Regions from separate parts of the Rhizobium sp. 01T437 genome, predicted to be linked through region 1. Evidence: riboswitches for the same ligand, from Rfam matches in the RefSeq annotation. Region 1 holds a riboswitch; the other holds the start of a gene.
What was found. A riboswitch is a leader RNA that binds a small molecule or an ion and turns the genes downstream of it on or off. The one in region 1 is predicted to bind S-adenosylmethionine.
Positions count from the first base shown of each region.

Region 2: another riboswitch for S-adenosylmethionine. It lies ahead of AC1DM5_RS13655 (O-succinylhomoserine sulfhydrylase); the one in region 1 lies ahead of metA (homoserine O-acetyltransferase MetA).

Region 1 covers NZ_JBFTPM010000005.1:210,165-215,299, forward strand. Annotated here, with positions in the region: gene AC1DM5_RS11880 (ABC-F family ATP-binding cassette domain-containing protein) at 1-168, shown strand, start outside; gene AC1DM5_RS11885 (VOC family protein) at 273-671, shown strand; gene AC1DM5_RS11890 (DUF5666 domain-containing protein) at 833-1,462, shown strand; gene AC1DM5_RS11895 (ABC transporter ATP-binding protein/permease) at 1,518-3,359, opposite strand; SAM riboswitch at 3,507-3,584, shown strand; gene metA (homoserine O-acetyltransferase MetA) at 3,632-4,555, shown strand; gene AC1DM5_RS11905 (aldose epimerase family protein) at 4,696-5,135, shown strand, end outside.
Region 2 covers NZ_JBFTPM010000006.1:122,399-128,090, reverse strand. Annotated here, with positions in the region: gene argF (ornithine carbamoyltransferase) at 1-52, shown strand, start outside; gene AC1DM5_RS13665 (Hsp33 family molecular chaperone) at 144-1,136, shown strand; gene apaG (Co2+/Mg2+ efflux protein ApaG) at 1,239-1,631, opposite strand; gene AC1DM5_RS13655 (O-succinylhomoserine sulfhydrylase) at 1,918-3,102, opposite strand; SAM riboswitch at 3,149-3,227, opposite strand; gene AC1DM5_RS13650 (2'-deoxycytidine 5'-triphosphate deaminase) at 3,301-4,395, shown strand; tRNA gene AC1DM5_RS13645 (tRNA-Gly) at 4,456-4,529, shown strand; gene AC1DM5_RS13640 (hypothetical protein) at 4,540-4,821, opposite strand; gene AC1DM5_RS13635 (hypothetical protein) at 4,956-5,692, opposite strand, start outside.

The DNA of each region.
Region 1 (5,135 bases):
GAGATCGGCAAGCGTGAGGAGAAGATGGCCGATCCGAATCTCTTCACCAAGGATCCGGCAACCTTTAACCGGCTGGCATCCGAGATGGAGAAGCTGCGCGAAAGCCTGACCAAGATGGAAGAGGAATGGCTGGAACTCGAAATGCTGCGCGAGGAGCTGGAAGGCTGATCCGATAAAAATTTCCTGAAATGTCGGATCGGGTGGTTTTTCTCCGTCCTTGGGCCGAACGTGATCGACGGCATGGTGCCGCCACGTCATAAGGGAGATTTTTCATGCGCATGATTTTTGTGAACCTGCCGGTCAAGGATCTCGTCAAGTCGAAGGAATTCTTCTCGGCGCTCGGCTTTTCCTACAATCCGAATTTTACCACCGACGATGCTGCCTGCATGATTGTCGAGGAAAACATCTATGTGATGCTGCTGACCCACGGTCATTTCCAGCAGTTCATCGAGGGCGATATTGCCGATACGACGAAGGGCAAGGAAGTGCTGACCTGCCTTTCGGCCGGCAGCCGCGATGAGGTGGATGATTACCTCAAGAAGGCGCTGGCAGCGGGCGGCGAGCCCTGGAAGCCGATCCTCGATATGGGGCCGATGTATGGATGCAGCTTCCAGGACCTCGACGGCCATGTCTGGGAAATCATGTACATGGACATGTCTGCTGCCGGTTGAGCCGGTCTTTTCAAAGGTCTTTCGCGGACTCCGGCGTCTGGAACCGGATTGTCGGGGTCCGCTTTCCTCACTTTTCCTTGATTCGCCCGCGCCGCGTCATGCGGCATAGAGTGCCGCTCAGCTGGGGATCGTGCCGATCAATGGCGACAAGGAAGAGTTACATGTCTTGCAAATCCTATACCAGAATATTGACGGCGCTTGCCGCCAGCGGCTTCGTCGTGCTTAGCCTTTCGCAGGCGGCGATTGCTCAGGAAAACCAGCGCGTGCGCGTTCGTGGCACGATCGAGAGTCTCAACGGCGACACGCTAACCGTCAAGACCCGCGAGGGCAGCGATGCGACGGTGGCGCTCAAGTCCGGCTGGAAGGTCTCGGGTATCAGGAATGCTTCTGTCGATGATATCAAGGTCGGCGATTTCGTTGGTGTCGCCTCCTTGCCGAAGGGCACAGGTCCCGATGGCGCGATCGAGGTGTTGATCTTCCCGGCCGCGATGAAGGGCACCGGCGAAGGCAGCCGTCCGTGGGACGTGCAGCCGAACAGCTCGATGACGAATGCGACCGTCAGCAATGCGGTCAAGGCTGTCGACGGCCACACGATCACGCTCACCTATCAGGGCAAGGAAAAGACCATCTCGATTGCTGAGGGTACGCCGATCGTCACCTTTGCGCCGGCAACGAAAGATGATCTGAAGCCGGGTGCCGGCGTTATCGTCATGGCGGAAAGGGCAGCTGACGGCAGCATCTCGGCCGCGCAGGTCGCCGTCGGCATCAACGGCGTGATGCCGCCGATGTAAGCTCTCCTGGAGTAATTCCAGCCAAACCGCTGCACACTTCTCCTACTGGAATTGATCAGAGCGCCGGGGCAGGAGCTGCCGCGGCGCTCGATCCTGCAACGGACGCTACCGGTTCATCACCGGATTTCGAAGGCAGCGCCAGCAGATGCAGTGTGCGCGGATGCAGCGCTTCCAGATAGGTCTCCGAGCGGCCGATATAGATCATGCCGGTATCCGGCATCGTGGCAAGCAGCTTCGTCATCGTGTGCTGCCATTCCGGCTCCATGCCTTCGAGCACTTCGTCGAAGACGGCCCAGCGCGGCTTGACGAGGAGCAGGCGGGCAAAGCCGATTGCCTTCTGTTCATCGGCATCGAGAAGCTTGTCCCAGCGCGCGCGGCTATCGAGGCGGGCGACCAGCGAATGCAAGCCGGCAGCCTCAAGCGCAGCTTCGATGGCCGCCGTGTCATAGGCTTCGGGTTTTTGGGGGAATGCGATCGCCTCGCGCAGCGTTCCGCCCGGCACATAGGCGACCTGGGGGATGAAGAGGATGTCGTCAATCGGCGGCAGGCCTATTGTGCCTTTGCCGCAGGGCCAGAGGCCGGCCATGGCCTGGAAGAGCAGGCGGCGGTTCACGCTGTGATCGCCGTTGATCATCACCTTTTCGCCGGCCCTGATCGTCACATCCGTTTCGCGCATCTGGAAGCCGCCGCAATCGTCGATATCCTCGCCAAGCTTGGCAACGATGACGATATCCTTCAGCGTCAGCCTGTCGGGCGCGGTTTCCTCGTAGACGATTGCGTCCTTCAAATCGAAGCCATCATCCATCTCCTGAAGCGCCTGGCGGAAATCGGTGACGCGCATCAGCGTGGCGCGCCATTCGGCAATCGGGCCGAAGTTGGCGACATACCAGCGCAGCGCCGTATTGACCTGGTTGAAGGCGCCAACCGACATCATCAGCTGGCCGAAAGTGAGCCCGCCGGAGAAATAAGCGGGGGCTGCAACAATGATCGGGATAACGATAACCAGCCAGCCATAACCCGCCGAGACCCAGGTCAAGTTGGTATTGGCCATGGCGAGCCGCTTGATCACGGTAAGGACGTTGCTGATATCGCCGTTGATGCGCTTGCGCTCGTTCTCTTCGCCGCGCGCCACTGTTATCGCCGGCATGTTCTCGTTGGCATGCATCAGCGCAAAGCGCAGTTCGGCTTCCTTCGAGAACCGGTCGGCATTGAGCTTGACGAGCTTACGGCCAACGACCTGGCTCAATAACGAGGCCGATGCGGCGTAGAAGATCGCCGCCCAGACCATGTAGCCGGGGATGGTGAAGCTGTGGCCGCTGATATGGAAGATGAAGCCGCTCGAAAGTTCCCACAAGACGCCGATGAAACTGACGAGCAGGATGGTCGATTGCAGGAGGCCGAGAGCGAGGTTGGTGGTGCTTTCGGCAAGATTGCGGGAATCTTCGTGAAGGCGCTGGTCCGGGTTAACGCCGAGGATGCCGATGGTGGAGAGCTTGAGGGCGCGCTTGCGCTCCAGCCACTGATCGACGAGATCGCGTGAGAGGCCTTCGCGCATGTAGAGGGCGGTCATCTGGTTCAGCCATGCCTGCAGCACGTTGAGCAGCAACAGCGCACCGGCGATCATCGCGAAGACTTCGAGCTGGCGGAAGAACTCGCCGAGATCACGACGCTCGAGGGAATCGTAGAAAGGGGCGTTCCATTCGTTGAGGATCACCTGTCCATAGGCGGTCATTAGGATGATGACGACAAGCAGGATCGCAAGCCCCACGACCTTGCCGCGAACCTGCGAATTCCAGAATGCGGAGAACATCACTCCAAGCCGATATGTCAGGCTGAGATCATACCCCACCCGGTCCTGACTCTGGATGCCCTTCCCTCCTTTTACGTCATTTTTCATTATTTTTTCCAAAATCGCCCATCACACCATTAATAACATGGGGGCGTTACTGGTCCATCAACAGATTCCACCACCCATAAAGAAAGCGTGATGGCTTGTGCAGCTGTCTCTATTGACAGTTGATTCGCAGCGCGACTGGCGCTAATTAAGATATATCGTGGTGATTTGGCCGGCCGGCTTGCAGCCACGTTAAATAAATCGCTAAAGGGCCGCGTGCGGACCGGTAGCGATTCTTTCGCCGCCGGTTTTTTATTTTGATCGAGTTGACCGCAATGCCCATCAAGATCCCCGATACGCTGCCTGCCTTCGAAACCCTCGTGAACGAGGGCGTGCGGGTGATGACCGAAACGGTGGCGATCCGCCAGGATATCCGCCCCTTGCACATCGGGCTGCTCAACCTCATGCCGAACAAGATCAAGACCGAGGTGCAGATGGCGCGGCTTGTGGGCGCATCGCCGCTGCAGGTGGAATTCTCGCTGATCCGCGTCGGCAACCACAAAGCCAAGAACACATCTGAAGAACATCTGCTCGCCTTCTACCAGACCTGGGAGGAAGTGAAGCACCGCAAGTTCGACGGCTTCATCATCACGGGCGCGCCGATCGAGACGCTGCCTTACGAGGACGTTACCTATTGGAAGGAAATGCAGCAGATTTTCGACTGGACACAGACAAACGTCCATTCGACCATGAATGTCTGCTGGGGTGCGATGGCGGGGATTTATCATTTCCACGGCGTGCCGAAGTATGAACTGAAGGAAAAGGCCTTCGGCGTTTACCGCCACCGTAATCTCAAACCCTCTTCCGTTTATCTCAACGGCTTCTCTGATAATTTCGAGGTTCCGGTGTCGCGCTGGACCGAGGTGCGCCGGGCCGACATCGAGAAGGTCGACGGCCTCGAGATCCTAATGGAATCGAGTGAGATGGGCGTCTGTCTAGTCCACGAACCGAAGGGTCGGCGGCTCTATATCTTCAATCATGTCGAATATGATTCCACGTCTCTTTCGGACGAATATTTCCGCGACGTGAATGCTGGCGTGCCGATCAAGATGCCGCACAACTACTTCCCGCATAACGATCCGGCGCTTGCGCCGCAGAACCGCTGGCGCAGCCACGCGCATCTGCTTTTCGGCAACTGGATCAATGAGATCTACCAGACGACGTCCTACGATATCGAAGAGATCGGATCAGACATCTGAGCGTCACCGGGCAGGTTTACAAATAATGCCGCCGCATTTCTGCGACGGCATTTTGTTTTCCGGCCTCGCCCGGTTGCGGTTTGCAGGAAATGGGGGCAGGTTCCGGTTCCTGAATCCTAGGGATGGAGTGAGCGTCGATCATGACGAACAAGTTGGAACGGGAAGTTTTCGGACAGACGAAGGACGGGGAGACCGTCCATCGCGTCGTCATCCGCGGCGGCGGACTGACGGTCAAGGTATTGAGCTGGGGCGCAGTGATCCAGGATATCAGGCTCGAGGGCCATGATGCGCCGCTGGTGCTCGGCTTCGAGGATTTAGGCAGCTACCTCTCGCATTCGCCTTTCTTCGGCGCGACGCCGGGACGCTGTGCCAACCGCATCGGTGACGGCAAGTTCACGCTCGACGGCAAGGACTACCAGCTCGAACTGAACGAGAAGGGCGTCACGCATCTTCACGGCGGCAGCAACAATATCGGTACGCTCGTTTGGACGATCGTCGAGCACGAGACCGACCGTGTCGTGCTGAAGATCGTCGATCCCGATGGCCGCGCCGGCTATCCCGGCAACTGCACGGTCCAGGC
Region 2 (5,692 bases), on a different contig from region 1:
CCGTCTTCATGCGCAGAAGTCGATTCTTGCTTGGTGCCTGGGCGCGATCTGAACCATAATCGGATGTCGCGAGTTCCAAACTCGCGGCTGCGCAAGCAGCCGGTACGCTAGCCGGCTGCTCTGACAAAACAGGAGTGAAAGCCATGGCAGAAGCTGCCGCCGCCCTCGGCGAGTTCGATTTCGCCGGCGATGATCATGTCGTCCCCTTCCAGGTGGAAGGGCTGGATGTGCGCGGTCGCGCCGTCCAGCTCGGCCCAATGCTGGATTCAATCCTCGAACGCCATCATTATCCCACGCCCGTCGCCCGCCTCCTGGCGGAAGTGGTGGTGCTGACCGTGCTGCTCGGCACCTCGCTGAAATTCGACGGCAAGTTCACCGTCCAGACCAAGAGCGACGGCCCCGTCGATCTGCTGGTCGCCGATTTCTCGACGCCGGAGAATGTCCGTGCCTATGCCCGTTTCGATCAGGCGCTGCTCGATCAGGCGATCGCATCGGGCGAGACCGAGCCGGAACAGCTCCTCGGCAAGGGCGTGCTCGCCTTCACCATCGACCAGGGCAAGTTCAGCCAGCCCTATCAGGGCATCGTGGCGCTTGACGGCACCTCGCTGGAAGACATTGCCGGCGTCTATTTCCGCCAGTCGGAGCAGATCCCGACGCGTGTTCGCCTTGCCGCCGCCGAGCTCTTCGACCGCGACGAGAACGGTAAGCCGCGTCACCGCTGGCGGGCAGGGGGCCTCGTCGCCCAGTTCCTGCCGGAAGCGCCGGAGCGTATGCGCCGGCCCGATCTTCACGGCGGTGATGGTGACACGGCTGCGCGCGCCCATGTCGAGGATGATGCCTGGACGGAAGCCCGCTCGCTCGTTGAAACCGTGGATGCCGATGAACTGACCGATCCGCTTGTCGGCACCGAGCGCTTGCTCTTCCGCCTCTTCCACGAGCGCGGCGTGCGCGTCTACGAACCGCGAGCGGTCTTCGATCGTTGCAGCTGTTCGCGGGAAAAGATCGGTGGCGTGCTGAAGGGCTTCAGCGCCGAGGAAATCGAGGCGAGCCAGGAAAACGGCGAGATCTCGGTCACCTGCGAGTTCTGCTCCACGACCTACCGCTTCCCGGTGCACGAAGTTGCAGCGGCGGAGTGACTAAAAGCATGTTGCGCAAAACTGTGCAGCGGTTTTGCGATAACGACATGCGAAAACAAGGTCTAAAGCGTGGTAAGCGAATCTGAAAGATCGCGCCGCGCTTTAGTTAAGCACCCTGAGCAGGCCGGGTGAATCCAGCGAGAAGGCGGGTATGTCGACATTGAACATCTCGCCTTCGTCCGTCTCCATCTGGTAGTGGCCGAACATCAGGCCGGATGGCGTATCAAGCGGGCAACCGGAGGAATATTCATAGGTGTCACCTGGCTGCAGCCGCGGCTGTTCGCCGACGACGCCGGGGCCGCTGACCTCGTCGATCTGCCCGTTCTGGTCGGTAATGTTCCAGTAGCGGTTGACGAGACGCACGGCGATGCCGGAATTGTTGCTGATGACCACACGGTAACCCCAGACGTAACGATCGTCCTCCGGATCGGATTGCTCCTCCAGATAAAACGGCTCGACAACGACTTCGATATCTCGTGTGAGGGCGCGATACATGCCTTACACCTTAGTCAGGATATGTTACCCGTATCTTATAAGAGGCCTCTGCCGTCAAGAAACGGTACAGTGATCGCGGCCTCACCACCCCCGGTTGGACCGCCTTTCGTTCATTAAGCCTAACTCTCAGTGTTAATTTCAAGGCAAATGCCACGACCGCGGTGCTTTCCGCTGCCGTGCCTAGAACGCCGTGCGTCCTTTCGAACGCACAAAGGACGCTCTGCTCTTTGAAACTACGCATCGGCCCGAAAATCGATTCCGATTTTCGGGCCGATGCTGGAGAAGATCAGGCCGAGACCTTGGCGAGCGCGCGGGCGAAATCCTCGATGAGATCGTCCGTGTCTTCGATGCCGGCCGACAGGCGCACGGTGCCAGGCGAAATGCCGAGCTCGGCACGCGCCTCGTCCGTCAGGTTCTTGTGCGTGGTCGTCGCCGGATGGGTGATCAGGCTCTTGGAATCGCCGAGATTGTTGGAAATCTTGACGATCTCCAGCGCGTTCTGCAGCGCGAACGCCGCATCCTTGCCGCCCTTCAGTTCGAAGCAGACCAGCGTCGAGCCGCCGGTCATCTGCTTGGCGATGATATCGGCCTGCGGATGGTCCTTGCGGCCGGGATAGATGACCTTGGCGACCTTGCCCTGATCGGCGAGGAAATCGGCGATCTTTGCGGCATTCTGCGTCTGTTGCTTGACGCGCAGCGGCAGCGTCTCGATGCCCTTCAAGAGCGTCCAGGCATTGAAGGGCGACATGGCGGGGCCAGTATGGCGGAAATAGTCATGCAGGTTCTCGTCGATCCATTCCTTGTCGGAAAGAACCACGCCGCCGAGGCAGCGGCCCTGGCCGTCGATGTGCTTGGTCGCGGAATAGACGACGATATGAGCGCCGAGCTCCAGCGGCTTCTGGAAGAGCGGCGTCGCAAAGACGTTGTCGACGACGACCTTCGCACCGATCTGGTTGGCGAGCTTGGCAACACCAGCAATATCGACCACTTCCAGTGTCGGGTTGGTCGGGCTTTCCAGGAAGAACACCTTGGTCTTCGGCGTAATTGCCTTTTCCCAGTTCTCCAGATAGCGGCCGTCGACCAGCGTGCAGTCGATGCCATATTTCGGCGCCAGCGTCTCGACGACCCAGCGGCAGGAGCCGAAGAGGGCGCGCGCGGCAACGATGTGATCGCCGGCCTTCAGCTGGCAGAGAATGGCGGCGGTGACGGCGGCCATGCCGGAAGCGGTGGCGCGCGCGTCTTCGGCGCCTTCCAGCATGCACATGCGCTTTTCGAACATGTCATTGGTCGGGCTGCCGTAGCGCGCATAGATGAAACCTTCGGTCTCGCCCTTGAAGCGCGCTTCTGCCGCTTCCGACGTATCGTAGACGAAACCCTGCGTGAGATAGATTGCCTCGGATGTCTCACCATATTGCGAGCGGAGCGTTCCGCCGTGGACGAGTTGGGTTGCCGGGCGCCAAGTCTTGCTCATGCCATCACCACTTTCAAACAACAAAAAAACCGGCCGCAAATGCAGACCGGTTTTCAACCCGGTCTTTTTAGCCACTTATTTAACGTGGCTGCAAGCCGACCGGCCAAATCACCACGGGATAAATTTGCAATACTGCCGTTCTAAGCTTGCGTCAATTCCCCGACTTTGGTTTTGTCGGCTGCAAATTATGGATGGAGCATGATGGCTCGCGAAACTGGAATTTTGGCCGACCGCGCAATTGCCGCGCTGTTTGAGACGGGGCGTCTTCAAAGCGAGCGCGAGCTGGACCGCGACCAGATCCAGCCTGCCAGTCTGGATCTGCGGCTGGGCGCCAAGGCTTTCCGTGTGCGCGCCAGCTTCATGCCCGGCCCGTCCCATCTCGTTTCAGACAAGCTCGACCGGCTGAGCCTGCATGTCATCGACCTCAGTGAAGGCGCGGTGCTGGAAACCGGCTGCGTCTACATCGTACCACTGATGGAGCGCCTCGATCTGCCGGCCGACATGTCGGCCTCGGCCAATCCGAAGAGTTCGACCGGCCGCCTCGATATCTTCACGCGCGTCATCACCGATTACGCGCAGGAATTCGACAAGATCCCATCAGGCTATTCCGGCCCGCTTTATCTCGAAATCAGCCCGCGCACGTTCCCCATCGTCGTGCGCCGCGGCTCGCGCCTGTCACAGATCCGCTTCCGCGTCGGCCATTCGGTTCTGGGCGAACCGGAGCTTTTGAAGTTGCACGCAACGGAAACGCTCGTCGCCTCCAAGCTGCCGAACGTATCCGGCGGCGGCATTGCGCTGTCGATCGATCTGACGGGCGACGAAGAAGGCCTGATCGGCTATCGCGGCAAACACCACACGGCCGTCGTCGACGTCGACAAGAAGGCCCAGCACGATATCTACGATTTCTGGGAGCCGCTCTATAGCCGCGGCCGCACTGAACTGATCCTCGACCCGGATGAGTTCTATATCCTCGTCTCGCGTGAGGCCGTGCACGTTCCCCCGCATTATGCGGCGGAAATGACACCTTTCGATCCGCTCGTCGGCGAATTCCGCGTCCACTATGCCGGCTTCTTCGACCCCGGCTTCGGCCATGCGCCGGCCGGCGGGCGCGGCAGCCGCGCCGTGCTGGAAGTGCGCAGCCACGAAGTGCCCTTCATCCTGGAGGACGGCCAGATCGTCGGCCGCCTGATCTACGAACACATGCAGGAACAGCCGTCGAGCCTCTACGGTTCGGGCCTCGGTTCCAACTATCAGGCCCAGGGCCTCAAACTGTCGAAGCATTTTCGCATTTGATGCCCGATGGCGCCGTCACTTGACAGCGGCGGCCATCTGTTGGAAGTCTCAAGCCATCAGGCGGGTGTAGCTCAATGGTAGAGCAGCAGCTTCCCAAGCTGAATACGAGGGTTCGATTCCCTTCACCCGCTCCAGTTACATCTCTCAATCTCTTCCGAAAATGTTGATCGGCCGGTACTGGCGGTGAGCGATCGCCAGCGTGCGATCCGGGCGGATGATATAGGTCTCTTCGACCTGACGGCCGTACTGATCGATGAAATTATGCGGGAAAGTCGAGCCGACAGGCGACTTCGTCAGTTTGGTGCGCGGCTGGCCGTTATAGGTGATGCTGCCGGGGATGGGCTCGATGCCGGGACCGGTATATTCGACAGTCGTGCAGCCAGCGAGCGCCAGCGCGCCGATCAGGCCAAGTGCGATCAGTTTCATATTGGAAGCCTTTCTTTCCGCAGCACGGTGCCATTGTACCGCAAATCGTGGAAAGCTCACGATAGAAACGGTGCCGATGTCGATCGCATCCTCACCAATATGCGACCAACGGTGCTTGCGGTTAGATCGCACCGCTACCTAGTCTGCTTGGCAATGACTTGCTCAAGCTGTCGCGCGACAATCGCGGCTGATCTTGCGTCGAGGTGAGCGCCATCCGGTTCCCATCGGATTTCGTCATTCCAATCAATCTTGAGCAACCGATCGCTGAATTTTGGATCAGCGGCGATCATCGCATCCTTACTCCGCGTTTCATATTCAGTCGCAGCGACCAGAGGATGCATCGGCATGAGAAGATAGAAGGCCTTGCCTCCTGAAGTTTCGATCCGGTCTGCAATCGCCCGCAAATCTTGCGCAGACTGGCTTATCGTCCCATCGACGGGCCGCTTATTCAGCGCCCTTGCCGCTGACGAAACAGCTTCGCCGGAGTTTAGTGGCTCCGGTGTTCGATCGATAAGTTGTCGCGCCGCATCCGCTGTCGCCCTTGCCTGCTGATCAACGATCACATCGAGGTCGAATGCGCGAGATACGACTGATCGAACCGGGCTGTAAGCGAAGTTTAAAGCTTGCAGACCGAGCGGCGGCGAAAAGATACGCCTGGCAAATCCCTCAAGTTCAAGATTGCGTGGGCGATCTAGGATATTTATCTCGATAACGAGTATCCTGGGGTTTCTTTCTGACGCAATCATCGCACTCGACACTGGCGACTGCCCAGGTAAGGAAACGTTGGCCGTCTTTACGTCGAAAAGGCGCGAGGAGAGCCGGTAGAGTAGGGATGTACCGGCGAGTGTAATTGACGAGATGTCATCTCGCT